One region of the Bacillus sp. WC2503 genome, then DNA from elsewhere that is predicted to be linked to it. Evidence: a T-box and tRNA genes for the amino acid it is inferred to sense, from the RefSeq annotation. Region 1 holds a T-box; the other holds one or more tRNA genes.
What was found. The T-box of region 1 lies ahead of ileS (isoleucine--tRNA ligase). A T-box ahead of a tRNA ligase gene usually reads a tRNA of that ligase, here a tRNA-Ile.
Positions count from the first base shown of each region.

Region 2: it has a tRNA-Ile gene. The T-box ahead of ileS (isoleucine--tRNA ligase) is inferred to sense a tRNA for this amino acid. The anticodon was not compared.

Region 1 covers NZ_JBQYMD010000001.1:1,461,008-1,472,557, forward strand. The annotation lists gene argS (arginine--tRNA ligase) at 1-351, shown strand, start outside; gene ACUN26_RS07750 (class I SAM-dependent methyltransferase) at 496-1,398, shown strand; gene ACUN26_RS07755 (bacteriocin-processing peptidase family protein) at 1,717-5,919, shown strand; T-box leader at 6,025-6,264, shown strand; gene ileS (isoleucine--tRNA ligase) at 6,319-9,420, shown strand; gene ACUN26_RS07765 (M36 family metallopeptidase) at 9,760-11,268, shown strand; gene ACUN26_RS07770 (hypothetical protein) at 11,377-11,550, opposite strand, start outside.
Region 2 covers NZ_JBQYMD010000001.1:3,502,416-3,522,950, forward strand. The annotation lists gene ACUN26_RS17940 (class I SAM-dependent methyltransferase) at 1-51, opposite strand, end outside; gene ACUN26_RS17945 (MBL fold metallo-hydrolase) at 61-690, opposite strand; gene ACUN26_RS17950 (DUF2759 domain-containing protein) at 861-1,034, shown strand; gene glcK (glucokinase) at 1,116-2,099, opposite strand; gene ACUN26_RS17960 (YqgQ family protein) at 2,119-2,319, opposite strand; gene ACUN26_RS17965 (5-formyltetrahydrofolate cyclo-ligase) at 2,423-3,001, opposite strand; gene rpmG (50S ribosomal protein L33) at 3,106-3,255, opposite strand; gene ACUN26_RS17975 (sugar phosphate nucleotidyltransferase) at 3,325-5,679, opposite strand; gene phoU (phosphate signaling complex protein PhoU) at 6,050-6,706, opposite strand; gene pstB (phosphate ABC transporter ATP-binding protein) at 6,878-7,693, opposite strand; gene pstA (phosphate ABC transporter permease PstA) at 7,722-8,588, opposite strand; gene pstC (phosphate ABC transporter permease subunit PstC) at 8,590-9,540, opposite strand; gene ACUN26_RS18000 (PstS family phosphate ABC transporter substrate-binding protein) at 9,568-10,485, opposite strand; gene ACUN26_RS18005 (peptidoglycan D,D-transpeptidase FtsI family protein) at 10,824-12,962, opposite strand; gene ACUN26_RS18010 (MFS transporter) at 13,072-14,349, opposite strand; gene sodA (superoxide dismutase [Mn]) at 14,467-15,078, opposite strand; tRNA gene ACUN26_RS18020 (tRNA-Ile) at 15,303-15,376, opposite strand; gene ACUN26_RS18025 (DUF1189 domain-containing protein) at 15,619-16,377, shown strand; gene ACUN26_RS18030 (hypothetical protein) at 16,451-16,804, shown strand; gene ispG (flavodoxin-dependent (E)-4-hydroxy-3-methylbut-2-enyl-diphosphate synthase) at 16,969-18,072, shown strand; gene ACUN26_RS18040 (Fur family transcriptional regulator) at 18,153-18,566, opposite strand; gene ACUN26_RS18045 (metal ABC transporter permease) at 18,580-19,413, opposite strand; gene ACUN26_RS18050 (metal ABC transporter ATP-binding protein) at 19,413-20,183, opposite strand; gene ACUN26_RS18055 (YitT family protein) at 20,364-20,535, opposite strand, start outside.

The sequences.
Region 1 (11,550 bases):
GGACCATATGTACAGTACACACATGCGCGTGCTTGCTCTATTTTAAGAAAAGAAAGTGTAGAATTTGAAACGTGTACGTTTGCATTAAAAGATGATCATAGCTGGAGCGTCGTAAAATTACTGAATAAGTTCCGACAAGTAATTGAAGCAGCCTTCAACAAAAATGAGCCATCAATCATTTCGAAATACGTATTAGATGTAGCACAATCGTTCAATAAATATTATGGAAATGTGCGTATATTGGAAGAGAGTAAAGAGAAAGACAGCAGACTGGCATTAGTTTATGCTGTGACGGTTGTATTAAAAGAGGGATTACGTTTGCTTGGGGTGGAGGCACCTGAGGAGATGTAACATAAAAAGGTGTACGTATCATAGTAGATATGTATACCTTTTTTATATTTATAGGAAAGGTATAAGCAAAAGTTTCATTTTTTTAAAACTAAACTTAACTTTTCTTTAAAGTATAGGAATGTCTTTATTAAATGGAGAATTGTAATGTTATATAAGGAGGCGTTAGGTTTGGAAACATACGACTGGAACAGTAAACTAACATATTTAAAAAATACAAGAGATTTATATTACAACGACGATTATGTAAGTTTTTTAGTAAATTCAGTTTGGAAGATTAATAAGCCCGTACATATCGTTGATTTCGGTTGTGGATATGGTTATTTAGGCTTAGTATTAATGCCGTTACTTCCAGAAGGTTCAAAGTATACAGGCATTGATAGTGGAGAAACATTACTTGCTGAAGCGAGAGAGTTGTTTCATCTACTTCCATATGAATCAGAATTTATTGAGGGGGATGCTACAGAAATTGAATTGAACGATAAATACGATATAGCAATCTGTCATGCTTTCCTATTACATATGAATACTCCAAAAATGATGTTAGAAAAAATGATACATGCAATTAAAAAAGGTGGTAAAATAATCTGTTTTGAACCACATTGGATTTCAAATATGTCTTCATATGTCTTAGATGGAGAGAATCAATCGGAAATTATTAAACTAGGTGCTTTGCAGAAGTTATTTGAAAAAGACGCGCAGAGAAACGGTAAAGATGGAAATATTGGCATGAAAATACCGATGTATTTAAGTAAATTAGGTGTGAAAAATATTGAGTGTAGAGTGAGCGATAAAGTGAACTTTTTAGACTCTAGTATGCATCACAATGATAAACACAGTTTGTATCATTCATTAAGAGAAGAGGGGATTGCGGACAACCCGGGTGATAAACAGCAATTTATAGAACGTTTAATGATAAGAGGATTAACATATGATGAAGCATTAGCTCAATATGAAGCAGAACTACGATTTTTTAAAGCGCTCCATATACATTCATCTTTAGTATATGCTCCGAATATGAAAATTACATTTGGTGACATAGAATGTTAAAAGGTAGCAATTTATTGAGGATTGACATTTTTTATCGATAAGTCGATATTCACCGTATAATCGCTGATATATTTGAATTATCGCCGATATAATTTCATGTACTGATTTTGGCCTTGAAAAGATAAGATCCTCAATTCACGTTATTCCATATAATTAAACAAAATACGAAGAAAAACAATCATTTTTACTATATTTTGTTATAAATTCGAATAATATTAAATAATACTATCCATTATAGGAGATTTTAGTTGAATACCTACAATATGATGTGTAAAATCTAAGCAAGTAGCAGTTTAAATAAATATTCGAGGTGAATGCATGCTAGATTTTAAGCAGTTAGAAGCTTGTTTGAAAGACAAGAGATTTGTAGATGGATTACAGGAAATAAATAATGAAATTTCATATATAAAAGAAACGAATACTTTATCCTATGTGAAGACTTGGCTTGCTAATATTCCTTCACATAAGGAGTTTGATATATTAATTCGCCTTACTGATGAAGGGCTTATGCACCAATACAGTTCATTCCTCATTCGCTACGCTTATAAAAAATTCCCAAATATGAGAACGCTCTCTTTATATTGTGATGAGTTAATTGATGAGCGAAAAATCCTTGAAGCAGAACAGTTGTTAAAAGACTCTTTAGAAGAGGCAGATAAAGAAGAAATAGATGACGATTTTTTAGCGAAAACATATTTTACTTTAGTACGATGTTTATTAGAAATGAAACGAAATGAAGAAGCGCTCATTTATATGCAAAAAGCAGAGGAGTACAGTACACGTGCGGTCTTTGATAAATGGGGCTACGTCTATATGCATACAGGTGAATGGGAGAAAGCAGAAGAACAATTTTTAGCTGGAAAGCAGCATAAAGATTGTGAAGAACTATCTACCTACTTATTATCACAGTTATATGCGAATAAAGGGGAACAAAAACATGCATTACAGTTAATTGATGATGCGATTGTAAAGTTTCCACAAGTACCATATTTTCATTTTGAAAAGGTAAAGTATTTATTAGATTTAGCGAAATATGAAGAGATGTTAGAGGTAATAGATAATATTAATAGTACGCTTCCTTATCATGCTTATGAAACTTACTTTGTACATTTACGTGCAGAAGCGTTGTACAAAATGAATAAACTTGTAGATTTACAACAGTTATTAAAAGAAGAAAAAAGTTTAAAAGGCTCTTTATATCATAATTTAGAAAAAAATCCAGATGGAAAAAAGGTTCACCTGCCGATAGTTCCAATTGTACAAAAGGATAATTATTGTGTTCCGACAAGTTTAGAAATGATGTTGCAGCTATGGGGAGAAAAACGTACACAAGATGAAATAGCAGAGTTTATTTTTGATATGACAGGCTCAAAGTTTTCCGATACGGTCTCTTATATTGAAGAGTTAGGCTATGAATATCGTTATTTTAAAGGGAATGAGGAAATTTATAAGATATTACTCGACCGAAAGATCCCCGTTTTATTAAGTATAGACATCGAACATGCTTCACATGTGCAAGTGCTATCAGGATATGATGATACGTTACAAGCTTTTTATGTTCAAGATCCAAACTTTATAGAACCAGTTCTTGTGGAATATAGTAAATTGCAAGAGAAATATCGTTATACAGGTTGTTTGGCGATCACGTTTGTTCCGAAAGAAAAGAAGGAAAAACTAGCATTTTTAAGTGAAGAAGAGAATCATTATTTTAAATCCATTTTCTCTCTTACAGATCATTTAGATGAACAAGATAAAGAGGGAATTAATAACTTAGTACAATTTTTAAAAGAGACGAGTGATAATCGGAATACGTGGTTATATACGATGAAACATTTAGATGTTGAAGTAGATAAAGAATTTATTTTATATTGTATAGAAAAGTTAATGGAAAAGTTTCCGAACTCGGATTTTGTTAAATTGCATGGTGCACAGTGCTTTATTCGTCTTCAAGAAATGGAGAAAGCTGAGCAAATGCTGGCAAGTGTTGAGAAGAAAAATAATCGTGCTTTATATCATTTGATAAATGGAAGATATGCATTTGAACAGGAAAGTTATATAGAAGCGATTACAAGTTTTCGTTCCTCATTACAATTGGACGCAGATCAGCCGATCGCCTGGAGTTTCCTTGCGTTATCTTATATGTATATCGATCAATCTGAAAATGCGTTGCAGTTTTCTCAAGTAGCTGTAGAACGTAGTCCAGAAAGGTTCACTTTAACGAATCACGGTTTAATATTAATAGATTTAGAAAGATATGAAGAAGCATATGAAATCTTTAATAATTTGTTAAGAGAATATAAAAATGAGGCGCATGTATGGTATGAACGAGCGAGATGTGCGCATCAATTAGGGAAATTACATTTAGCGATAAAAGGACTTAAAGTGGCGATTCAGTTAGATAGTAATGCGCCTTACATTTATACGAAACTTTCAGAGATCTATGAATCTGATTTGAAGGATGAGAAAAGCACAAAAGAAATTTTATTAAAAGGTATTGAGAATTGTGATGATAAGGCGTCTCTATATGTAAGATTAGGTGATTATCATTTTCAAAATGATAGTCTGGAAGAAGCAGAAACATTATATAAGCGTGCTTTAGAAGAAGATAATGAAGATGTTTATTCTCATTTCGGACTTACGCAAGTTTATATGGCAAAAGAGCGATATGATGAAGCGAAAGAATATATTCTTGGTCTCGAAACACAAATTGAAAAGAGCCAAGATTTCCTTATGAATGCAGGAATGGTTTTATGGGATGCAGAGGTTGAACTTGGTGGAAATGAAGATGGGTTTAAAGTAGCATTGTCTAAGTTAGAGAGTGGTATAAAGCAGAGTGAATATAATGTAGCAAGTGCGTTAGATGAATATGTGAATCGAATTAAAGGAACTGTATTTGTACAACGAGGTATAGCATTCTTAAGAACGTTACAAAAAGAAAGAAATGAAGTAAGTGAATACAGTTGTTATGCAGGTATTTTACATGAATCTATTGGACAGTATGGCCAAGCGATGAAAAGATATAATAAAGCAATAGAACAAAAGAAAACGGCATTGCCATATTACCGAATTGGTGAAACACTTATGGCATTAGGACAATTGACAGAAGCAAAACAAGCGTATGAAACATGTTTAGAGCTTGATGAAAACTTTTTAGGTGTACATTTACAACTAGCAGAAATATACGAAAAAGAAGAAGACCGTTTCAAAGAACAAATTCATATGGTTCAGGCGATGAAAGAAGAGCCTTTGTATATAAATATGGAATATTTGGCACAGCTTTCAGTAGAAATAAATCTTCAAGAAGAGTTGCTAAAGGAATTAGAACATCTAGCAGGCGAAGTACCCGAAATATGGCGCTTAGATGCGATTGCGTATGTGTATGGAGCGATGGATGAAATAGATAAAGAACAAGCACAGATTGAAGAAGCGCTACAATTAGATAGTGAGCATGCAGAAGTTCTATATCATTATGTAAAAGTATTAGTGAAAAAAAGAGATGCAAAAGCGATTGAAGTTGCAATGAAAGTAATACAAAAAGATGTAAATAATGAACGTATATTTGATGTTTATGTAAAAGCGGTAGAACAACATAAGAAATTGTCTAACATCCGGGATTTTCTTCATACATTAAAAGTGAAAAAAGCAGAAAGAAGTACAGCATTCATGTGTGCAGCAGCTGCGGTTACGGAAAGATGGATTGAACGTCAACAAAATGAACAACCGAAAAAATCTATATTTACGAGAGCTTTTTATCGTATGAAAAACCGGGCAAAAGAAATTTCAATGGTTACAACAATTATTGAGTTATATGAAATCTCATTAAAGTTAAATCCAAAAAATAGTATGGCAGCACAACGATTTGGATTATTTTACGAAAATGTATCGATGAATAAAGAAGCGATAGATGTTCTGCAAACATCGTTAGAAAATAAATGGGATTATGAGGTAGCGAAGCAACTTGTAAATCTTTTCATTGAGTGTGAGGACGAAGATTTGTTACAAGATGCTGTAGAGTTAATGAAGCAATTAGTTCGAGAGCTACCGGATGATTATGATACGCTTCTTATACAAGCGCAAGTATTCTTGAAAGTTGGGGAAGAAGGAAAAGCAGAAAAAATATGCTTACAATTAACGGAGAAAACACCGTTTGTAAGTAGAGGATTCCTTGCTTTAGGAGAAATATACCAAAGTCAAGAGAGATATGAAGAGGCAATTCAGTTATTAGAAGATGCTTCTATACATCATCCAAATGATACGGCAATTCTTCTCTCATTAGCATCTTCATATCATAGTGCCGGCCAAACGATAAAGGCAGAAAAAATAACAAGTGAAGTAGTAACAATGGATACGAGTGATCTGTTAGCAAGATATGATCATGCTTGTTATTTAGCGTTATTAAATAGAAATGCAGAGGCGAAAGAAGAGCTTGAACATGTACTTCGTGAGGATGAATCTGGATTTTTTGCTGAACTTATCGAAGAAGATGAAGATCTAGCAAGACTGAGAGAGTTTGAAAAGTAATTGTATATGTATATAAGTAGTGAAAAAAGGATATAAATAAAAATATATTTTGAATTAGTTGACAATTTATTGTTAAATGGCATAAAATAGCTTTTAACAAAGTATACAAATCTGAAGACGAGAAAGAGTAAAATAATGAACTGTTCCCCAGAGAGCCGGTAAAGTGCTGAAAGCCGGTGTTCAGACGTTATTTGAAAATCATCTCCGAGGAGCCGAGGCTGAAAGTAAGTAGGCCCGGACGGATGTCTACCGTTACAAAGAACGCGTATGTTAGTACGTTGCTAAGCGCTATTAGTGAAAAGCTAATAGAATTAGGGTGGTAACGCGGGTAAACCCGTCCCTACTTCATAGGGGCGGGTTTTTTGTGTGCTTTTAAAACATTCAAAGGAGTGATTGTAGATGAAGAAAGTAGATGTAAAAGAGTCAGCTGTAGGGAGAGAAACACGTATTCGTAAGCAGTGGAACGAACAGAGCATTTTTGAACAATCAATTCAGAATCGAGAAGGCGCGCAATCGTTTGTGTTTTATGAAGGACCACCAACGGCGAACGGTTTACCACACGTCGGCCATGCACTTGGTCGGGCAATTAAAGATTTAGTAGCAAGATATAAAACGATGGCCGGTTTTAAAGTAGTAAGAAAAGCAGGATGGGATACACACGGTTTACCTGTAGAATTAGGTGTTGAGAAGCAACTTGGTATTTCTGGTAAACATGAAATCGAAGAGTACGGAATTGAGCCATTTATTAAGAAGTGTAAAGAGAGTGTATTCACATATGAAAAGCAGTGGCGTGAGTTCACTGAAAGTATCGGTTATTGGGTAGATATGGATGATCCATACGTTACTTTAGAAAATCCATATATCGAAAGTGTATGGCATATTTTAGGGACGATTCATGAAAAAGGCTTGTTATATAAAGGGCATAGAGTTTCACCGTACTGCCCAAGCTGTCAAACCTCTCTCAGTTCACATGAAGTTGCACAAGGGTATAAAACAGTAAAAGATTTAAGTGCAACAGTTAAGTTTAAAGTGGAAAATAGTGAAAATGAGTATTTCTTAGGTTGGACGACAACACCATGGACACTTCCAGCAAATGTTGCACTTGCTGTACATTCAAATATGGAATACGTTAAAGCGAAACAAGAAGGTCATGTATACATTGTTGCGAAAGAACGTGTACAAGAAGTATTAAAAGAAAACTATGAAGTATTATCTGTTCATAAAGGTGAAGAATTAGTAAATACATTTTACACAGCACCATTTCCAATGAAAGAAGTGACAAATGGTTACCGTGTTATTGCAGCGGATTTTGTAACGGCAGATAGTGGTACTGGACTCGTTCATATTGCTCCAGCATATGGGGAAGATGATTATAGAGTTGTTCAAAGTGAAGGATTGTCGTTCCTACATGTTGTAGATGGAAAAGGTGAGTATACAGATGCAGTACCATTTTTGAAAGGTAAATTTGTAAAAGATTGTGACGTTGATATCGTTCGTTATTTGGCGAAGGAAGGTTTGCTATATCATAAAGAAAAATATGAACATAGTTATCCGCATTGCTGGCGTTGTGATTCACCACTTCTTTATTATGCAGGAGAAAGTTGGTTAATCCGAACAACTGCAATTAAAGATACATTTTTAAAAAATAATGATTCTGTTACTTGGTATCCGGATCATATGAAACATGGACGTTTTGGTAAGTTTTTAGAAAATATGGTTGACTGGAATATTAGCCGAAATAGATATTGGGGAACACCATTAAACGTATGGGAATGCGAAAGTTGCGATCATCAGTTCGCACCGAAAAGCATTGCTGAATTAAGAAAGCATAGTAAGAAAGAAACACCTGAAGATTTAGAATTGCATAAGCCGTATGTAGATGAAGTGCAAGTCTGCTGCGGGAAATGCGGAGGCACAATGAATCGCACACCAGAAGTAATCGATGTTTGGTTTGATAGTGGTTCTATGCCATTTGCACAATATCATTACCCATTTGAAAATAAAGATTTATTTGAAGAGCAGTTTCCAGCGGATGTTATTGCAGAAGGAATTGATCAAACACGCGGCTGGTTTTATAGTTTATTAGCAGTATCAGCACTATATACAGGCAAAGTGCCGTATAAACGAGTGTTATCACTAGGGCATGTTTTAGATGAAGAAGGACAAAAAATGTCTAAAAGTAAAGGCAATGCACTAGATCCAGTTGATTTAGTAGAGAAGTTTGGTGCAGATGCGCTAAGATGGGCTTTACTCGTTGATAGTGCCCCGTGGAATGCGAAGCGTTTTTCTGAAAGAACAGTACTGGAAGCGAAATCTAAATTTGTAGATACATTAGTCAATGTGTATAGCTTCTACGTTTTATATGCAAATTTAGATGAGTATAATCCGAAAGAAACGTATGACGTAAAGCTTACGAAATTAGACGAATGGGTATTATCAAGATTGCATAGTACAACGAAAAAAGTGAGAACAGCACTTGATGAGTATCAATTTACGAATGCAGCTCGTGAAATTGCAGCACTTGTAGATGAAGTGAGTAACTGGTATGTAAGACGCTCACGTAATCGTTTCTGGGAATCTGGTATGAACGCTGAAAAAGCATCTGCCTATGAGACACTTCATGAAGTGCTTGTAACAATTAGTAAATTAATTGCACCATTTACACCGTTTGTCGCGGAAGACATTCATCTGAATTTAGAAGGAAGTAGCGTTCATTTAGCGGATTATCCAGTTGTAAATGAATCACTACTTCAGCCGAAATTAGAAGCGGAAATGGATGCTGTTTTACAAGTTGTCGAACTTGGAAGAAGTAACCGTAATCAGCATTCTTTAAAAGTAAAACAGCCGTTAGCTGAGCTTGTATTACTTGAGCATAAAGAGAATGATATCGATTGGGAATCTTATCGCGATATTGTAATGGATGAGCTAAATGTGAAAGCATTCCATGTTGAACTGGATGAAACGAAGTATACATCATATCAATTGAAGCTCAATTTTAAAACAGCAGGGCCGAAGTTCGGTAAAAATGTGAATGCAGTAAACGGCTGGTTAAAACAATTATCACAAGAAGAAGTACAAAAATTTGTATCAACAGAAAGAGCAGTTTACGAAGCAACATCAGGAGAAGAAGTGGTTGTAACCGCTGAAGATGTGTTAGTTGAGAAAGTTGCAAAATCAGGATTCTCTAATACGACTAACGGACAATATACGGTTATGTTAGATACGAATGTAACGGAAGAATTGTTACAAGAAGGAGTAGCTCGTGAATTCATTCGTGCGGTTCAAGAATATCGTAAGCAGTTGAATTTACCAGTTAACTTACGAGTTGATGTGATTCTTGATGCAGAGGAAGAACTACAGCAAACGTTAACGAATCATAAACATCTATTGGAAGAAAACTTACTCGTCAAGCAATTTACATTTGGCCACTTAACGAATGAAGACGACGAGCTTTCTTTAGGGGAGACAAAACTCCGAATTAAGTTAAGCGAGGCTAATTAATGAAAAAAGGAAGTTGGAATCATTCCAACTTCCTTTTTTGTATGAAGGGAGATTAACCGGATGATTTCCTCATAATCCACTCGATAGGGACACTGGAACATTTCTTTCTTCATATTTTAAAAGTATAAGGTTGAAAGAATTGATAAAGAAATATATTTCTAAAGTATTGTTTTCGTTTTACACATAAATATTGAGAAAATTTCACTTACCCAAAATGTAAAGGTAATAGAATTGCTCGTATAGAATTACTCGTAGATTCACTTTATTTCGTTACTTGTCGACAGTAATAGCCTTATAGGAATGGGGTAAAGGTTTCAATTTATTAGGGGGAGTGGTTTTATGTTAAACAAAAAAATGGTGGCAATGGCAATGACTGTACCATTAGTAATGGGGACGATTTCTACAGTTTCCGCATTGGAAAAGAAGCAAGTAAAGGTAGAAGCTTATTCACCACAGAAAAAAGCAGTTGAATATTTAAAAGGGAATGCCAATCAGTATGGATTAAAGCCCGATCTTTCAGACTTGCAATATATTTCTACAACAGAAACGTCAGTAGCTTCATATGTTAGGTTCCAACAAGTAGTAAATGGCGCGCCTGTATTTTCAAAACAAATTACGGTTACTCTTAACGGAGAGGGAAAAGGAGTACTTGCTGTTTCTGATTATCAACCTGTTACAGGTGTGAAAGAAGTAACGACAAAAATTAGTGAAAAAGATGCAATACAAAAATCAATGGCGTATGTTGGAGAAGCGAGTGAGCAAAACTTATGGGCTCCTACAGAAAAAGAATTCGGATATATTGTAGAAGAAGGTGTCGCTCTTCCAGTATATAAAGTGGTAGTCCATTCTAATAATCCATTCGGTGCATGGGAAACATTCATTGATGCAGAAAATGGAAAGTTAATTAAAAAGGTTGATATAAACCGAAAAGCTGAAGGGTCAGGAAAAGTATTTTTACCTAACCCGGTCGTATCTAGCGGTAGTAAAGTAGGATTAAAAGATAATAATGATGCAGATTCAACAGCTCTAACGAACCAATTGAAGACTGTTACGTTAAAAGGTTTAGATGGAACAGGATTTTTAATTGGAGAGTATGTAACGATTTCTTCAAAAGCGATGACGAAATCTACAAACTTACAATTTAACTATACACGTGCAAATGATAGCTTTGAAGATGTTATGTCGTATTATCATATCGATACATTGCAGCGCTATATTCAAGGACTAGGCTTTAAAAATATTAATAATCGTTCGATTAAAGTAAATGTTAATGGTACAACGGATGATAACTCATTCTATTCTCCATCAACGAAAGCTTTAACTTTCGGTACTGGCGGAGTTGATGATGCAGAAGATGCTGGTATTATCGCGCATGAATACGGCCATTCAATTCAAGACAATCAAGTGCCTGGATTCGGTAGCTCACCAGAAGGTGGAGCAATGGGAGAAGGATTTGGTGATTTCTTAGGTGCTACTTATGAAGATGCAGTGTCGACTACAGGGTACGGAAAAGCATGTGTTGGAGAATGGGATGCGACAGCTTATTCTAGTTCGGATCCAACATGCTTACGCCGATTAGATACGAATAAAGTATATCCGAAAGATATTACGAATGAAGTACATGATGATGGGGAAATTTGGGCTCAAGGACAATACGAAATGGCACAAGCTTTTGGCCGTGATGTAGCAACAAAAATTATTTTACAATCACATTGGTCATTAACGCCAAATGCTAAATTCCGTGATGGAGCAAAAGCAATTAAGCAAGCGGATGCTCTTCTATATGGCGGACAACATGCTGCTGATATCGATCGTATTTGGGCAGCAAGAGGAATTAGTACGAATTAATATAAAAAGTCGTGGCGTTTATAAGCCACGACTTTTTAATTTACATAAGAACTGGTACTAGTAAATAAATTAATATCAATGATAATGTGAATACATCCGCAGCCTCATTTACTTTTTAGATTCTTTAAAAACAAAATGCTCTTTAAATTTTCTAGACTCAACTTTTTGACCGTTTCGCATCGAGCGGAAAGGGTGTTCTTGCCACGTAATAATCACGTCAACCTCATCTGTTTTTGTAGAAATAGGTAAGTTAGCATGTTCAAATCCAGTTTTGTTGCTTGC
Region 2 (20,535 bases), 2.0 Mb from region 1:
ATAATCTTTCTCTTTCCCCATCCATTCTCTTAAAATGAGCTCCATCCCCATAATGACTCCTTATTGTAAAAATGGATTATTTTCTTTTTCAAAACCGATGCTTGTTTCTGGACCATGTCCACATAGCACCGCTGTTTCATCTGGCAATACGAATAATTTCTCTTCAATACTTCCAATTAATTCAGCAAAACTTCCACCAGGTAAATCAGTTCTTCCAATACTCATTTGGAATAATACATCTCCTGAGAACACTGCATTCGCCTCTTTACTATAATAAGAAATACTTCCTGGAGAGTGTCCTGGCGTCTCAAAAATTTCAAAATTAAATGAACCGACTGTTAATGTACCTTCTGCATCAATAATATGATCCGCTGGCTTAGCTGTAATACTACGGTTCATCATAAAAATTTGAGAGCCATTTACAGTTCCATCTCCTAACCAATCTGCTTCTTCTTTATGTACGTATACAGGAATATGGAAAGCGTCTCTTACCGCATCAACAGCACCAATATGATCAAAGTGGGCATGCGTTAATAAAACCGCCAGTGGTTTTAATTGTTCTTCTTGTAAATATGTAACGAGCTTCTCTCCTTCATGACCAGGGTCAAAGATAATACACTCATTTTGATCATTCGTTAAAATATAAGCATTTGTTTGTAATGGTCCTAACGGCATTTGTGTCCATTTCATATGAAAATCTCCTCCAGTTATTAAACTTACTTTTAATGATACAACATTTCTTTCTCTTAGGAAAAGAAAGGATGCTATCTCGACAATCATTTTTAAAACATGTACAATGTAAAAGAGTAAATATTCTAAAAACTCACATTTAAGAATAGGTAGACAGAGGAGGATATTGTATGGGCCTTGTTATTATTTTTACGCTTGTCACTCTATTAGCTGTTTTTGCTACGCTTAGAACACTTCGCGAAAAGAACTTTTTCGCAGGCGGCTTTGCAATTGCGACTGTACTCGTTTTCGGATGGTTTACGATCATGACTGTTCTATATAACGGGTATCCGCCAGCAGCTTAATTCACTTACATGTTATTCTTCATCAAGATTTTACGCAAAAAGAGGAAGGGTTTCCCCCTTCCTCTTTTCACATTTCACAACTTATATCATCTTCGCTTCGTATTTGTGCTTTTTTACAAGCCAAGCTCCTCCAATAACACCTGCATCATTACCAAGTGTTGCAATGGCTAACTTCGTACTCTTTACAGCACGTGAGAAAGCATATTGCTCGAAATAACTTTGAATTGGTTCTAATAGTGCATCTCCAGCTTTAGAAACGCCTCCACCAATAACAATTTTCTCTGGGTTCAACGTACTAGAAAGATTCGCTACAGCTAATCCTAAATAAGAAGCTACTTTTTCTACTACTTCATTTGCTAGTTCATCACCTTGTCCGTGCGCTTCAAAAACATCTTTTGATGTAATACGTCCTTCTTCTGCTAACATAGAACGTAACATGCTTTCTTTATCAGTCTCTTGTATTTTCTGCATAGCAACACGCACAATACCCGTTGCAGAAGCTACTGTTTCTAAACAACCAGATTTTCCGCAATTACATGGGAAAGCATTTTCTGTAACGACTGTAATATGTCCAATCTCACCAGCAGCACCACTTACACCGTGTACAATCTCACCATTGGCGATTACACCACCACCGACACCAGTGCCAAGCGTCATACAAATTAAATCTTTTGCTCCTTCGCCAGCACCTTTCCACATTTCGCCAAGCGCTGCTAAGTTTGCATCGTTATCAATTACAACAGGTAACCCTGTTTCTACTTCTAGTAAATCTTTTAATGGATAGTTTTTCCACCCTAAATTAACCGCTTCATAAATCATTCCAGATGCCACATGCACAGGACCAGGAGCTCCCATACCAATACCAATTAACTTGCTTTTTAATTCGCCTAACTCTTCTAATTTTTTATCAATTGCCTTCGCTACGTCAAGTGTAATATGTTTTCCTTGCTCATTTGTATTCGTAGGGATTTCCCACTTATGTAAAATTTCACCGTATACATTAATAAATGCTAATTTAATCGTTGTACCACCAAGGTCAACACCAACTAACCATTTCTCTTCCATGTTGCTTACCTACCTTTATCTAATTCTTATTTAGCTCTTTTTGAATTTCTTGCTTCAATAAAAATAAAGCTGTTTGATAGTCTTGTGGATCGATTAGCTGTGACTGATTTAATTCACGTAGCTCATCTTGCATTAATTGCAAATCTGCAATTCGATCACCCGTATAAATAATCGTACCAAATTTCTTTAGCAATTGCTGAATATCATAAATAGATACCATTTCATCACCCTCTATGCTCACTTACTATAAAAAGTTATAATAAGAAAACGTTCACATATTTTATTATAATCAAGAAGAAAAAGTCTCGTCAATTTTTATTTGTCTATACAAGCCCATTTATAACCATTGTTCCTTTTTCTGTAATAATTTTTTCTACATTTTTATCAAATGGTTCCACTGGAATTTGTTTTACCATTTGAAAATCATAAGCTAATGATAGCGTTTTCCCTTTATAATGCACGAGATAACGATCATAATAGCCCCCGCCGTATCCAATCCGTTCTCCTCGCTCTGTATAAGCTACACCTGGTACGATTTGAAGGTTAATTTCATCCGCATTCACTTCTTCAGTAAGCGATGGAATCGGTTCACGCAAATGCATATACACTGTTTCTAATTGATCAAAATTACTAATTTGCCGGAAGGACATTGTTCTTGTTCCTTTATTACACTTCGGAACTACAACTTTCTTTCCTTCTTCCCAAGCTTTTTCTATAATAGGATATGTATTCACTTCATTTTCCATTGAAAGAGTGATTCCAATTGTTTCAGCTTCAACCCACTCTTTTTGCGCATACAACGAAACTGCGATTTGCTCTGATAAAGTTGCATACTGTTCTTCCGATAAAGAATTCATGTGTTCTATTATTTGTTTACGTAAACGTATTTTCTCTTCTTTCACACATCTTCCCCCCTACAGTGACACTTTACTCTATGATGATAGTGTATCACTTTTAATATAGGAATCGAATAAAAAAAGAAACAGTAGGAAAATATTCCTACTGCTTACTTTGTTTCACGGTGTAACGTAGACTTCTTGTCACGCTTGCAATACTTTTTAAGCTCGATACGCTCAGCGTTGTTACGTTTATTTTTCTTTGAGATATAGTTACGATCTCCGCATTCTGTACATGCTAGAGTAATATTCACACGCATTCTTATTTCCCTCCAGTACTAATAACTTAAATCAGACTATACCATAATACCACTTTTAAAATAAAAATTCTACACCTTTTGATATTGTCTAATTTTTTCTATAAGATTTTTCATGTTTTCCCTTGCTATCACTGGATTTCTAGCATGTGAATACACCAAAAATTTTGGTTGTTTTGTATCAGAAACGATATAAGACCATTCTTTTTCGGTATATTTGAACTGCACTCCTTCAAATATACCTTCTTCCTTTCTTTCCATATCGGCCAATAATTTCCTCATCACTTTCCCTTTTTCGTTCCATGAACACACAACTTCATCATAAAGTAAATAAAGCGGCGGTGATTGCTCTACTATGCTAAGAAACGCCTTTTCTTGCAGTGCTATTAACTCGAATAACTTTCCAATTCGATATAAAATATCTCGTTTCCACTTTACTTGAAACGCCTTTTTTTCATCATGTATATAAAATAGAAGGTAACATTCTCCTAATTTCAAAGACATTGGGTAAATATTCCCTTTTGATTCCAGTAATAAGTCAGGAAGATCTATTTCTTCAAAATCTGTACCTTGGTAAATATTACTATGATTATCATATAACTCGAAATAATTTCCTTGCTCAGAAAACATAAGCGCCATATTCGCTTTACTTGATTTCATCAAAGCTTTCACATGATCTTTTTGTTCGCCCGCATAAATCCATGTAACTGTGCACCCAAGCCTTTGAAGAAAGAGCATAAGTAAATGTTGTAACATATCATTTCTCTTATTAATAAGAAGATGAAACTTTTGTTTTTGTATTTGTTCAATATCAATGCATTCTAATACAGCTTCTATATAGTCATTTAAAGAAACGTGGACTGGCGTATTTTGTCCCATTTCTTTCTCACATACGTAATAAAACGACTCGGACATATATACTTGTTCTATTGCTTTTTGCTGCTTATACGTTAACAGCATTCCATTCTTACCATACAGCTTTATAACAACTTCTTTTTCATTTTCCACTTGAACGAAAACCCCACCTGCACATTGCAAATTATGAATGCTATACTGAAAAAGTGACTCGTTCATCTCTTTACATTCCATCGTATGAATCCCGATACCATGAATAGCATGTAAAAATAAATTTTTATAAGAAGTTGTTTCTATATGTTCTTGACTCCCAATTAGTATGCTTTCCCCTTTTCCGAAAAGAGATCCATACGCCATCGCCACTTTTACAATAAATTGCGGAGTAATCTCAACATTCCCTCTCCCTACAATACGGCTTTTTTGTAACCAGCCAGCGCTTTTTTCACTTTCTTGAACACCAGCCGATCCTACTATCGAATGACTATCAATGGCCTTATAAGGCCATAATTTTCCTTTTTGCTTAATGACCGTACTCTTCCCTATATGACAATGATCCGCTACAATACTTTTTTGAAACAACGTAACGTCATCTTCAACCATTGTATGCTCTCCTATTGTCGTTTCTAATAGCTCACAATACTCCCCAATGTGAGCATTTGCAAAAACAATACTTTTTTGAAGATGAGAGTAACTTGAAACAATACTATTTTTCCCGATAATAGAGTACGGCTCAATTACAGCCCCCTCACCAATCTTTGCTCCTTCTCCAATAAAAGATGGGCCATAAATTTTCGTCCCTTTTCCAATCGTCACACCTTCTCCCATCCATACCATCGGTAACACTTCCGTATAAGGAATAGGTACTTGCAATTTTTTCGTTAACAAATCAAATTGTGCTTGTCGATATTGATCAAATGTACCGATATCTAACCAATAACCTTCTGACAAATATGCAAATAACGCGTTCTTATTTGCTAATAATGGAAACACATCTTGACTGAAATCAAAAAATTCTCGGGGTGGTATGTAAGAAAAGATTTCTGGCTCCATAATATAAATCCCTGTATTCACAATATTGGAGATTACCTCATTCCAGCTTGGTTTTTCTATATATCGTGTAACCTCTTGCTCTTTGTTCATTACAACCAAACCGAATGAGAGTGGGTTTTCTACTTCCTTTACAAACATAGTTACCATTCTTTTCTTTTGTTCATGAAACGCAATTCCTTCTGATAATCGAAAATCAGTTAATGCATCTCCACTTATAACAACAAATGTTTCATCTAAAAAGTTTTCCGCTTGTTTAATACTTCCTGCCGTTCCAAGTGGAGGGGAGTCTTCAAAATAGTACAAGTTAACTCCCCATTTACTACCATCGCCAAAATATTGCTTAATGGCCGCACTCATATATTGAACTGTAATTGCAATTTCACGAATACCATGCTGACGTAACAATTCAATATTGTATTCCAAAACTGGTTTTTCTAATAATGGCAACATCGGCTTTGGAGTATTACATGTTAATGGTCTAAGGCGTCTTCCTTTTCCTCCAGCTAAAATAACCCCCTTCATATACTTCAGCCTCCACTTATATAATGTTCAATAAATCCATACACCATATGTATATTCTCTATCCCACATGAACTAGCAATATAAGCTTGATTGTTTCAACAAATCATTGTGCTATGGAAAATCTCTGCTTATAATCTTCTTCCATATAAAATGAAACTTTAATAAGAAGGGCTATTTTTATCACCCTCAAACAACAAAGAAAGCGCTTACTATTAACTTAGTAAAAAAGCACTGAATAAAAACCAATAATACTAATTTTCCCATTATATTATGATACATCTTATCATCATAAACTAAAGGAAACAATGAGCTTTTTTTGTCATGTTTTGACTAAAAAAAGCAGGTGATTTCTCATCACCTACTTTCCTTCCTATTCATTCAATAAATAATGCTTTCCTTTTACTAAATAAAATACATTCTCAGCAATATTTGTAACATGATCTGCTACACGCTCAATATATCTTGCAACAAAGGATAATTGTGTAATTTGTGTAATAGCCTCTGGTTGTTCAGGGATCGAGGATATAAATTCACGAATTGCCTTCCCATATATTTCATCAACTGAATCATCCATCTCAGCAATTTGTTTAGCAAAAGTTAAATTTTCTTGTTCGTATGCTTCCAATGCTAAATTTAGCATCTTATGAGCAATCGCAAACATTTCATCAAGATTTTGCAAACTAACTGTTACTTCTTTTTCTCCAAGACGAATTGTGGATTTCGCAATATTAACAGCATGGTCTGCAATACGCTCTAAATCTGTCGCTGTTTTAATTGAAATAAAAATTCTTCTTAAATCACTTGCTACAGGCTGTTGCTTCGTAATAAGCATAAGAGCAAGATCGTTTATTTCCTCTTCTAAATTATCCATGCGGTAATCACCATCAATGACCTCTAACGCTTTCTCTACATCTCTTGTATGCAGACCTTCCATAGCAATTAATAAAGCTTCCTTTGCTAATTCACCAAGCTCAATTACCTTTTGCTGTAACGTTTTTAAATCACACTGAAACTGTTCTCTTACCATCGTTTCTTCCCCCTCAATATTATGTGCCATTTTATATAAATCTCCTATCTAACCTCTTATACTCGCCATAAGCAGTAAGATAGGAGAAGTTTTAATTCTCTATTAAAATGAGGTAAAAATAAGAAATGCCCTCTGTTAAGAGGGCATTTTCTCTTAGCCTTGCTAGCGATATCAACCGAATCGTCCTGTGATATAGTCTTCTGTACGCTTATCTGAAGGGGTTGTGAATAATTTATTTGTATCTGTATACTCCACAACTTCCCCACTTAAGAAGAAAGCTGTTTTATCTGAAATACGCGCTGCTTGTTGCATGTTATGCGTTACAATTACAATACTAAAGTCTTTCTTTAACTCTTGAATTAATTCTTCTACTTTTAACGTCGAAATTGGATCTAACGCCGATGTTGGTTCATCCATTAAAATAACGTCTGGTTCAATCGCTAAGCAACGTGCAATACATAAGCGTTGTTGCTGTCCACCAGATAAACCGTATGCGTTATCATGCAAACGATCTTTTAATTCATCCCAAATTGCTGCCCCGCGTAAACTTTTTTCAACAATTTCGTCCAACGTTTTTTTATCACGAACACCGTGGATTTTCGGTCCATATGCTACATTTTCATAAATAGATTTTGGAAATGGATTTGGCTTTTGGAACACCATTCCTACATGTGTGCGTAATTCTTCAACTGGATACGATTTATCAAATATATTACGTTCTCTATATTCAATCACGCCTGTAGTTCGAACGATCGGTACTAACTCTACCATACGATTTAATGTTTTTAAGTACGTTGATTTACCGCAACCACTTGGTCCAATAATTGCTGTAACTTCATTCTCATGAATACTTAAGTTAATATCCTTTAAAGCATGGTCTTCTCCATACCATAAATTTAGGTTTTTCGTATCAAATACTACTTTTTTTGGAGCAGTCTGGATTTTCTCTTCGTTTTTCACCTGTACATTTACTACTGTTGCTACCATTTGAATTCCCCTTTCATCCACTTCCAACTTATTTTCGATTCCGTAACCATAAGACAAATATATTGATAAAGAGTAACAGACCTAGCAAAACAATCATCCCAGCTGCTGCTACATACTGAAATTCTTCTTGTGGTCTACTCATCCAATTAAAAATTTGAATTGGTAAAACTGTAAATCTATCAAACATACTAAATGGAACATAATTTGCAAACGCTAATGCTCCGATTACTAACAACGGTGCCGCTTCTCCAATTGCTCTTGATACCGCTAACGTACAACCCGTTATAATTCCTGGGAAAGCTACCGGCAATACAATTTGATACATCGTTTGCCACTTCGTAGCACCTAATCCGTAAGAAGCCTCTAATAATGAACTTGGTACAGATCGTATCGCTTCTTGACTAGCTACAACAACTGTCGGTAAGACGAGCAAACTCATCGTCAGCGCCGCTGCAACAATACTCTCGCCTAAATGAAGAGCATATACAAAAATAGTTAAGCCAAGTAATCCAAATACAACGGAAGGTACTCCTGCTAACGTTTGATTATTAATTTCTATTACCTTTTTAAATATAGATTCCTTCGCATATTGCTCTAAATAAAGGGCAGTCCCGACTCCAAATATAAACGAGACCGGTATAACAATACTCATAAATAATATTGTCCCCGACAAAGCTGCAGCAATCCCGGCTTCTTTCGGATTACGTGAAGCGAAGTTTGTAAAGAAATCTATTGAAAGATAGCTTAACCCTTTTTCAAAAATTTGAAAAAGCAAAATAAGCAAAATTACGATTGAAAACAAAATTGCTATATAAAATAACAATTTGTAAATTCGATCTTTAAAAAAACGTGATGCCATATTTTCTTGTATTTTTTTATGATTCAACATTCGCATATTATGTCACCCTCCTAAAACGGCGCACAATATACTGCGAAATGATGTTCATTATAAAAGTAAACAAGAATAACGTTGCGCCTACGGCATACATACTGTAATAAGCAATCGTTCCATGCGGAGCATCGCCTAAACTCACTTGCACAATATAGGCTGTTAACGTTTGAATAGAGTGCGTCGGATCCAGCGATACATTCGGTGTGGATCCCGCTGCAATTACAACTATCATTGTTTCACCGATTGCCCTAGAAGCCGCTAATATAATCGCTGCCATAATTCCTGTAAAAGCTGCGGGAAACACTACTTGTTTTACCATCTCAAACCGAGTCGCACCGAGCGCTAACGAGGCTTCTTTCGTTCCTTTCGCCACAGCTCTCATCGAGTCTTCAGATAAAGATGCAACTGTAGGTATCATCATAAATCCAATCACGATTCCTGGACTAATTGCATTAAAAAACTGTAAATTCGGTATCATTCGTTGTAAAAGTGGCGTGACAACTGTTAATGCAAAAAAACCATATACAATTGTCGGGATACCTGCTAATAGTTCTAACATCGGCTTTAATATTTTTCGCGCACCGTTTGAAGCGTATTCGCTCAAAAATACAGCACACGCTAAACCGATAGGAATTGCTACAAACATGGCGATTGCTGTTACAAGGACTGTTCCACATATAAGTGGTAATATACCGAATTTAGGATCTTCAAAAAACGGTAACCATTCTTTCTCCGTCAAAAAGGAGTATAATGATATTTTTTGAAAAAACATCATTGTTTCATTTGCCAACGTAAAAATAATTCCAATTGTCGTCACAATAGACACACTAGCAATTATTTTTAATAATAATGGAACTATTTGATTGATTCGTTGCATTTTTTTTCTTTGTTTTGTATTTCTTTCAATCAAATGTTGTACAGAAAATGTAATTTGACTTTTGTCATTATGAGCCAAAGATGAAAACCCCTTTCCACCCTGACATTACCTTTTGATTTCTGTTAACATTCGCAGCTGTTCATTATATTTTTCTTTTCGTAATTTTACATATCCAACCTCTTCAGCGAGGTTACCAACATGTTTGATCATAAACTCAACATAATTTGCTACATTTATTTTTTGTCGGATAGATGCATCATTCACATAAGTAAATAACGATCTAGATAACGGCTTATAATCACCTGATTGAATAGTCTCTTTCGTCGGAAATACACCGTTCACTTTTATCGCTTTCACCCTATCTCGATTGGCCATATAATAAGCATATCCTACAAAAGCAATGGCATTTTTATCATGCATTACTCCTTGCATAATAACTTGATCATCTTCAGACAAAGAGACTTTTTTTACAATGCGACGATTTTGTAAGATGACATTTTGAAAATAATCATAAGTACCAGAGTCTACACCTGGTGCATAAAACTTCACTTGTGCACGTGGCCATGTTGAATGAACTTGCGACCATCGCTTCTCTCTTCCATCTTCACTCCATAAGAGACGTAACTCGTCTACTGTCATATTGTCTACCCAAGTATTGTGACGATTTACAACAATCGTAAGACCATCATAAGCAACCTCAAAGGGTGTAAACTGAATGGAGTTATTCTTCATTTCATTTTCTTCCACTTGTTTCATTACTCTCGAAGCATTATTTATATCCACTTCTCCTTTACTGAAACGATTAAATCCTCCTCCAGTTCCAGAAACACTAATAGAAATTTTCACGTTTGGATGCTCCTTTGTATATTCCTCCGCTACTGCTTCTATAATAGGAAAAACCGTTGAGGATCCATCAACTCTCACTTCTCCCATTTCGTTCACAGCAAATGCAGTAGATATGCCAAAACAAAGGAACCATGTCGATAATATAAAAACTTTAATCGATGCACTCATCCATTTCACGTGTTCTTCCTCCTAGAAGTAACCGGAAATAACAGGATTACAGATATAAGAATACTGCTAAACTATTAATTCGGTTTTAATTGTTTGTAAAAGTTTTGTAAAGTTCCACAGGAATCAACATAAGATAAAACTTTAATCAGTAGCCGCTATTCATTTCCACCGATAATTAATTAGTCCATAAGACAGTTATCCCCCTATACACAATATAAAATTATCATTTGTGAGACCGCGTGCTTTTTCCAATATTTTATACTTGTCCACATTTATTACACGATATGCATAAACCATAAAAAAAAGCACACTATCTTTTCAGATAGTGTGCTTTTTTTACAACTTTTTTATTCCTCATCTTGATCTTCTTTTTCATTTTTATTATCTTTTGCATCTTTTGGAGCTTCACCATTTATTTCTTGGTTTTTCAAATCAAAGTAAGCATCCATAATTTCACGACTAATATATCCATTAATACCAGTCTTATCATCATGTACCCACGGAACAACAACAGAAAATGCTACTTCAGGGTCTTCAAGTGGCGCATAACCTACTAATGTTAAGTTATAAACTTGAACACGCTCACCTTTTGCATTTCTACCAATCTCTTTATCTCCGCCATACACAGTTTGGGCTGTACCGGTTTTCCCTGCAGCTTTATATTTTGCACCTGTAAAGTATTTTGTAGCTGTACCACCCGAATCGTTAAATACTTGTCTGAATCCTTCTTGAACACGTTTAATTTGTGATTCAGGCATATCAATACGATTTAGCACTTTCGGTTCCATCGAATGAACAACTTTTCCAACTTCCTCCGGTTTCACTGCCGGTTGACGAATCTCTTTCACAACTTGCGGCTGCATACGATATCCACCATTGGCAATTGTTGAAATATACTGAGCTAATTGAAGTGGTGTATACGTATCATATTGACCGATTGCATAATCAAGTAAAAACCCTGGGATATTGTCTGTTCTACCCATCTGACCAGCAGATTCATTCGGTAAATCAATTCCTGTTTTTACACCTAATCCAAACTGCCCGAAATAGTAACGCATCGTATCAAATGATTTTTGTTTTATATCTAACGTACCACCTCTCACATATGGAACATTAGCAATATTCATCGCTGTTTTAAACATATATACGTTAGAAGACATTTTTAACGCTGTAAGATCATTAATATATCCCATTGTTTTCCAAGATGATTTCGTCGGTGTACCTTTTAATTTGATTGGTTCATCTAACTGTACCGATCCTGGTTGAATTGCACCTGTTTGATACCCTGTCAGAATCGTTGCACCTTTTACTGTTGAACCTACAGGATACGAGCTTGTCATCGTACCTAAAGCGAAATCTTTCACATCAGTTTTTCCTTCATCATTCGTAACAAGCTGTTTTCCAGCCATAGATAACACTTCACCGTTTTTCGGATTCGTCATAACAACGAAAGCACGATCTAAAAGAGGTTCCGCTCCTTTAAATCTCATTAAGTTTTTCGCAAGAATATCTTCCACACGCTTTTGTAATTCCATATCAATTGTTAAGTTCAGGTCATTACCGCTTTGTCCTTGCGATACATTAATCGTTTCCAAAATATTACCATTTTTATCTGTAATATTTTTCACTTCTGCTTTCGTACCGTGCAGGCTATCTTCATATTGCTGTTCAAGATAACTTTTCCCTACTCGGTCATTTCGATTATAATCACGAACCAGATAGTAATCTAGTCTTTCTCTCGGTAAACCTTCATCCGCCGTCGACACCCCACCAAGAACACTTCGGAATAAATCATCATACGTATATTTTCGATCCCAATCAACATTCGTATCTACACCTGGTAATGTTGCTAGGCTCTCGCTAATAATCGCATATTCTTTTTCTGTAGCATCTTTTTTAATAACTTGAGGTGTCATTGCATATCCGCCGTCCATCTTACTTTTAATCGCTAGTATTTCTAAATCTTTTGCGGATAATTGATTAATCTCTTCTTCTGTTACACGACTTCGTTGACGCTCGTCTAATTCTTTATCGTCAATTTTGTTATCTTTCAATTCTTGACGATCTTTACTCGTAATTTTTGTTTTCGCTTCCTCTTTATGCATCGCAATCCAATAATCTTTTTTATCTCGATCTGTTAATTTATCTGTCGGTACTTCAATCAACTCTGCTAATTTTTTCGCTGTTTCTAAGCGATCTTCTGCAGTTGATCCTTTCATTTTTGTAAATGTAATAGTACGAACAGCTGTATTATCTACTACAGGTCGCCCATAGCGGTCAAAGATTTTCCCGCGCGGTACAGGATTACTTATCGTTGAATTCTCTTTCTTCTCTACTTCATTCTTATATTCCTCACCACGAACAATTTGTACATATCCGAGCCTTACAATAACCGCGGAGAACATTAAAAATACGCAAAAAAACAGCACGTTTAATCGAAAAGGAACGTGAGTTTTTTTCTTTTGTTGTTTCTGCTTCTTGCTCATACAAACCCCCTCTACCAACAGCTATGTAATGTGAAAGGGACACCTTCATACAGGTGTCCTCACTGCTGTCTTACATCTTTTTCTATTTTAGCATAAAACAAACGATAAGTTAACCTTCTGGTTCAGTTTGATTCTGAGTAGTTTCTTGCGCTACAACGCTGGTTTTCCCCACATTTCCCTCATCATATTTGACATTTTTAATTGCAAAATAAATAAGAAAATGTCCAGCACCTAAAATACATAGTAAGAAAGGTAAACTTTTTTCAGGCGGAAAGAATAACACAGCACATAAAAAACTTAAAACCGAACAAATCCTTCCAGCATTTAACCATAATTCCCGGACAACTACATACTCTACACGCCACTCTCTCGCATTTTTCGCTCTACCAATTACGTCATATGTCATTGACCCGTACGGAACGAGTAAAATAGGGTATGCGATCGCGATACATGCTGCATAAATAAGTAATTTTGTGTATGTAACATTGAATATAACTAAAAATACGACCGCATATAAAATAATGCCTCCAAGCAAAATCGCTTTTTTTCGCCACTCTTTCTTCAACATACGAGCAACTAAGTAGTAACATACAAATGATACAGCGGAGTTGACTAAGCTATATTTCCCTAATGCGAGCTCACTATCGGTTGCTAAGTACACATATACTGAAATAACAAAAATAAATGTTCCCTCTCTCAACCCTTGGAAAAAATGAGCACGTGTAATTCTCCCCCAATTTTTATCAATCCGTCGCTCCTTCAATACTTTTGTAATTTCATAACGCCCTTCACATTCTCTCTTAGATAAAAAAAAGCTTAAAACGACAGCAATTGCAAATAGCACTAATGAAAGAAAGAATATGACAGTATAACCACTCCATTTTGCCATACGTGAAATTGTGTATCCTGCCGCTATCGGTCCAATCATTCCAGAGAAGGATGTAAGAAGTCCAAGAAACCCATTAAAGAAATCTCTTGTTTCTGGTTCTGTAATCTCAAATGTCAATAAGTTAAACGCGAGCCAATAAAAACCATATCCGACTCCTAAAAGAGCCCCCATTAATAAAATATAGTGAGAAGCGCTTTTTCCCGCTACTAAAACAACGATAAAAAAAATTGCTAACGTGCCTACGCCTATTCGTAACAAGATTGAGCGGTCAATACGTTTCGCTAATTTCCCACCTATAAGAAATGTGAGAGGCTGCAATACAACGCTGGCCAAATTATACAAGCCAAGATTCACATAATTTTGTGTTTGTTTCCATAAATAAATATTAACAAACGTATTCGATAAAGAAATTGCGAGCGTGTATAAACCTCCAATAAGGAGCAATAACACTAAATCCCGATTCACTTCAACGTCACCAATTATATGTTTCCACTTCATACACAACTCTCCTTTACTTCATGTTCTAGTCTTCCAAAGACAAGCCCAATTATGTAAAAGGAAAGCATAGAAAAAAGCTAGGAGCATTCTCCTAGCTTTTTTCTATAATTATTATAATTATTTTGCTTCTTGGTAACGTTTTTCAGCAGCGTTCCAATCTACAACGTTCCAGAATGCACCGATGTAGTCTGGACGACGGTTTTGGTAATTTAAGTAGTAAGCATGCTCCCAAACATCTAAACCGATAACTGGAGTTTTACCTTCAGTTAGAGGAGAATCTTGGTTTGGCGTGCTTGTTACTTCTAACTCACCATTGTTTACTACTAACCAAGCCCAACCAGAACCGAAGCGAGTTGCGCCAGCTTTTGCGAATTCTTCTTTGAATGCATCGAAGCTACCGAATTTCGCTTCAATCGCAGTTGCAAGTTCGCCTACTGGTTGTCCCCCGCCGTTTGGAGAAAGAATTGTCCAGAAGAATGTATGGTTAGCATGTCCACCACCATTGTTACGTACTGCTGTACGGATTGCTTCTGGTACTTCGTTTAAGTTTGCAACTAATTCTTCAACGCTTTTGTCAGCTAGTTCTGCATGACCTTCTAAAGCAGCGTTTAAGTTTGTAATGTACGTGTTGTGATGTTTTGTATGATGGATGTTCATTGTTTCTTTGTCAAAGTGAGGCTCTAAAGCATCATACGCATAAGGTAAGTTTGGTAATTCGTGTTTTGCCATTGTTATATTCCTCCCAGTTTATGTATTGCCACCATATGTGTGACATACAACTTCATTCTACCCTAATTGCCATAGGGTGCAAACAAATAAATCACATTGTCTTGCTATCATTAAAGTAGCAAAATTCCCACTTCTTTTCAATTAAAATGCTCATATATTCCGTAAAAAAAGCTTCCTTCTACAAGGAAGCTTCCTGCTGACATAATAAACATGCGAAATGGGTATGGACCCTGTAGGACTCGAACCTACGACCGGACGGTTATGAGCCGTCTGCTCTAACCAGCTGAGCTAAGGGTCCATAATTATGTATGTAATAACATATTAAACAACTGAATTCCTATCGGATATATCCTTTAAGAAATGTAAGATAAATTTACCATATAAAAAAGAAAAGTGTCAATTGTATTTTTCTCATTTAAAAGAAGAAAATTATTAAAAAGAAATTTAGTTATCTCCACTATATGTAAATATAATATATCTTGAGATTCTCTAGATTCCTACGTTACAATGACTTTATACATACATAAAGGAAGTGAATCTATGTCCATTTTTAAACAGCTAGCAAAAAGCGTATATTCGCCTAAAGATATTGCGCTTTTCCGTTTTCAAAAAATCGGTAAAACCATTTTGTATATTATGCTTCTTTGCCTAATCACTACTATTCCAAGAACTTTCTTGTACGGTAGCGTTATTCAAGACGGTGTTAATATGGTAAATAAAGTAATCGAAAAAGATTTACCTGATTTTAAAATTGAAAATGGCGAACTAACAGCAGATATTGATCAACCTATCGAAAAAGAAGATGGAAATGCCCTTTTCGTATTTGATCCAAATTCAACAAACTTAGAAAAATATCAAAATAAAACGGGTTTATTTGTTTTAAAAGATAAAGTAGTCTCCATGGGAAATGGTCAAACACAAACGTATTCCTATAACGACTTATTAGGTGCATCTCTTGAGAAAAAAGATTTACAAGACTTTATTTCTCTATTCGATAGTATCTATCCAATTTTATTATTTGTTATCGGATTTTTAGTGTACCTATTCCAATTATTCATTACTTTTGTAGGCGTGACTTTACTTGCGTTCATCGGTTCTGCTATGAGCGGACAACGTAAATTATCCTACAAACAAGTTTGGACATTAACTGCTTACAGTTACACAATTCCAACAATCTTCTTTATGATTATGGATTTATTTAAAATCGTCGTACCTGGTTCAACATTCATTTATATCGCAGTTGTTTTAATTGTTCTATACTTAACACTTAAAGAAGTTCCACAACCGAAAGAAAAATAAGAACGATAAAAAATGCCTAAATAGGCATTTTTTTTTTGGACAAGCATATATTCCTAGCAAAGGAGTGAAGAATATGAAGAGATTAGGTATATTCTTATTCGTGCTTGTTCTCGGTTATATATTTTATTACGATATAAAAATCGGTACTTTACCGATGTTAAGTTCATACAAAAAAACAACAGCTGCTCAAACTATAAAAAAAGAAGAAACAACTACAAAACAAAGCAAAAAGGAAGAAACAGATGTTACTTATAAAGCAATTGAAGTAAAAACTGGTGAGACCGTTCTTTCGATTACAGAACAAATTAATAAGAAAAAAATCCCTTCTATTGAAAAGGTAATTGATGACTTTAAACAATTAAATAAAAGTACATCTGCTACAAAAATTCAAATTGGAAAGACTTATAAATTCCCGTTATATCAATAAGCGATCACTTAATCCTTGTCAATTACATAAAGGCGCTGATACAATAGTAAAAGTGAAACCGAGCACTTCGGTTTCTATAGCCCTATATCACGTATACTATCATTGATATGAGGGACTAAATAAGAAACTTCTTTTATAAGGAGAGCGATCTATTCGTGAATGAAATGACTCATCGTACAAAAACACGTCCAGTTAAAGTCGGTAATTTAACAATTGGCGGTAATAATGAATTAATTATACAAAGTATGACAACAACAAAAACACATGATGTTGAAGCAACAGTTGCTGAAATTAAACGTTTAGAAGAAGCTGGTTGTCAGGTTGTTCGTGTTGCCGTTCCAGATGAACGCGCAGCAAATGCTATTGCTAATATTAAAAAACAAATCAACATTCCACTTGTTGCTGATATTCATTTTGATTATCGCCTTGCTTTAAAAGCAATTGAAGGTGGCATTGATAAAGTACGTATCAATCCAGGTAACATTGGTCGTCGCCATAAAGTAGAAGCTGTTGTAAATGCAGCAAAAGAGCGTGGCATTCCAATCCGTATCGGTGTAAACGCTGGTTCATTAGAGCGTCACATTTTAGAAAAGTACGGATACCCAACTGCAGATGGCATGGTTGAGAGCGCACTACATCACATTAAAATTTTAGAGGACTTAGATTTCCACGATATTATCGTATCTATGAAAGCCTCTGATGTTAACTTAGCAATTGAAGCATATGAAAAAGCTGCTCGCGCTTTTGATTATCCATTACATTTAGGTATTACAGAATCTGGCACATTGTTTGCTGGAACTGTAAAAAGTGCCGCTGGTCTTGGAGCAATTTTAAGTAAAGGCATCGGAAACACACTTCGTATTTCATTAAGTGCTGATCCAGTTGAAGAAGTAAAAGTTGCACGTGAACTATTAAAGTCATTCGGTCTTGCATCTAATGCAGCAACACTTATCTCTTGTCCAACTTGCGGTCGTATTGAAATTGATTTAATTAGCATCGCTAACGAAGTGGAAGAATATATTTCTACACTGCAAGTACCAATTAAAGTTGCAGTACTTGGTTGCGCTGTAAACGGCCCTGGTGAAGCTCGTGAAGCTGATATCGGTATTGCCGGTGCACGTGGAGAAGGATTATTATTCCGTAAAGGGCAAGTTGTTCGTAAAGTACCAGAAGAAACAATGGTAGAAGAACTGAAAAAAGAAATCGATGTAATTGCTGCTGAAATGGCTGCTGAAAGAGATAAAGAAAAAGAAACACAAGAACAATAAAAAGAAGGTTGCCCACAATATTTGTGAGCAACCTTCTTTTTTATGCAAAAAAGCTCGTCAGTTATATAACCGACGAGTTTTTATTTTGCACACTTTGGACAACGGCCGTATATTTCAAATTTATGCCCTGTTACTTCATAACCGTTAAAATCTTTATTCATAAAATCCATTGGACAGGAAGTAATCTCTTTCGTTCCCCCGCAATCTAAACAAATAAAATGATGATGATGTTCCATAATGGAACATGTAAAACGAAAATGTTTTTCACCATTTAATTCTGTTTGTTCTAAAACGCCGATTTCAGCAAAAACCGTTAAGTTACGATAAATCGTATCAAAACTAAGACCTGGATAATCATCCTTCATATGCTCTAAAACATCTTTTGCTGTTAAATAACGATTGTGAGCTGCAAATAATCTGAGCATCTCTTCCCTTTTCCCAGTATGTTTGTATCCTTTTTCTTTCATTAGGCGTAAAGCTTCTGTTAGATTCATACCTATCCCTACTTTATGCAGTTTTTTTCTTCTTCCATAAAATCGCACCGATTAAAATAAGAACTGCTATCATAACAATTGTACCACCTGGTGCTAGATCAAGTTGATACGAAGCAAACATTCCACCAATTACTGCAATTTCACCAAATAAAATGGAAAAGAAAATTGTTTGTTTAAATCCTTTAGCAATACGAATACTTGCTGCAACTGGTAACGTCATTAATGAGGATACGAGAAGAACACCTACTACACGCATTGATACTGCAATGACAAGAGCAACTAATATAATGAAGATAAAGTGAATCCATTTTGCCCTTAAACCAGTTGATACTGCGTATTCCTCATCAAATGATAATAAAAACAGCTCTTTATATAATAAAATAATTGTCGCAATAACAACAATTGCTACAATCCCAATAATAATTAAATCCGTACTCGTTACAGCACTTACACTACCAAATAAATAACTAAATAAGTCTGTGTTAAATCCATTTGCAAGTGAAATGAAAATAACTCCAATTCCCATTCCTGCTGAAAGAATAATCGGAATTGCTAATTCTTGATAATGCTTATATACAGTTCGTAACTTTTCAATTAGTAACGCTCCCCCAATCGAGAAAATCATCCCCATATATAGGGGATTTAAAAAGCCACCTGTAAAAATTGTTTTTTCAAGTAGTAAACTTGCTGCAATACCTGATAACGTCACGTGACTTAATGCATCTGCAATAAGAGATAAACGACGAATAACAACAAACACACCGATAAGCGGTGCAACAAGTCCAATTAAAATACCTGCATATAAAGAATTACGTAAAAAGTCATATTGTAAAAAATCTTGTATCATTATATCCTCCCGTGATGCTCATGCTCGTGTTTTAAACGATGGACATGATGTCCATATAAGACGGACATTTCTGCATCTTCTAACTCTCGGAACTCCTTTACATTCCCATGAAAATGTAAATGTTGGTTTAGACATGCAACATGTGTTACTTTCTCGGTAACAGCCCCCATATCATGAGTAACAAGAATTAATGTAATCCCAAGCCTTTTGTTTAAATCCTCTAATATCTCATAAAAACTTTCCACATTTTTCACATCAATCCCAACAGTAGGCTCGTCCAAAATAAGTAATTCAGGATCACTAACGAGCGCACGAGCAATAAATACACGTTGTTGTTGTCCACCAGAAAGCTCTCCAATATTGCGACCTTGAAATTCACTCATCCCTACATCAGCAATCGCCTTTTCTACCTTCGCCTTGTCGTCTTTCGTGAAAAAGCGAAAAAGACCTTTTTTCGAAACGAGCCCCATTGACACAACTTCAAAAACAGTTGCTGGAAAACCAGAGTTGAAACTATTTGCCTTTTGGGATACATAGCCAAGTTTGTTCCATTCTTTAAACTTCTTGCTATCAACACCAAACAAGCGAATACTCCCTTGTTTAGGCTTTAAAACGCCTAATAAACATTTTAGTAAAGTGGATTTCCCAGAACCATTTGGCCCAACTAAACCTAAAAAAGCTCCCTTCGGAACTTGCAAATTAATATTTTCTAACACATTTCGATCTTCATATCGAAACGTTAATCCTTCTATTTCCAATATATTATTCATAGCATCTCACCTATTTTAATTCAGAATGATTCCGATTTATATCTATTTGAATTATAGTACAGCTTATTATAGTTGTAAACCAATCTGCCTAAATTATATCTATTTTTTCAAGAAACCTTACTATTATAACAAAAAGCAGAGAAAAATTCTCTGCTTTCGAAAAATATTCCAAGTAACTTTTTAGTGGATAGCTGATTTAAACTTACCACCATTTGTTTCTTGTGTACTCATAATCGTAACAAATGCATTTTCATCAATTTCATGCACAATTGATTTTAACTTCGTCACTTCCAAACGCGTTACAACTGCATAAATAACTTCTTTTTCTTTATCCGTGTAACCACCTTTGGCT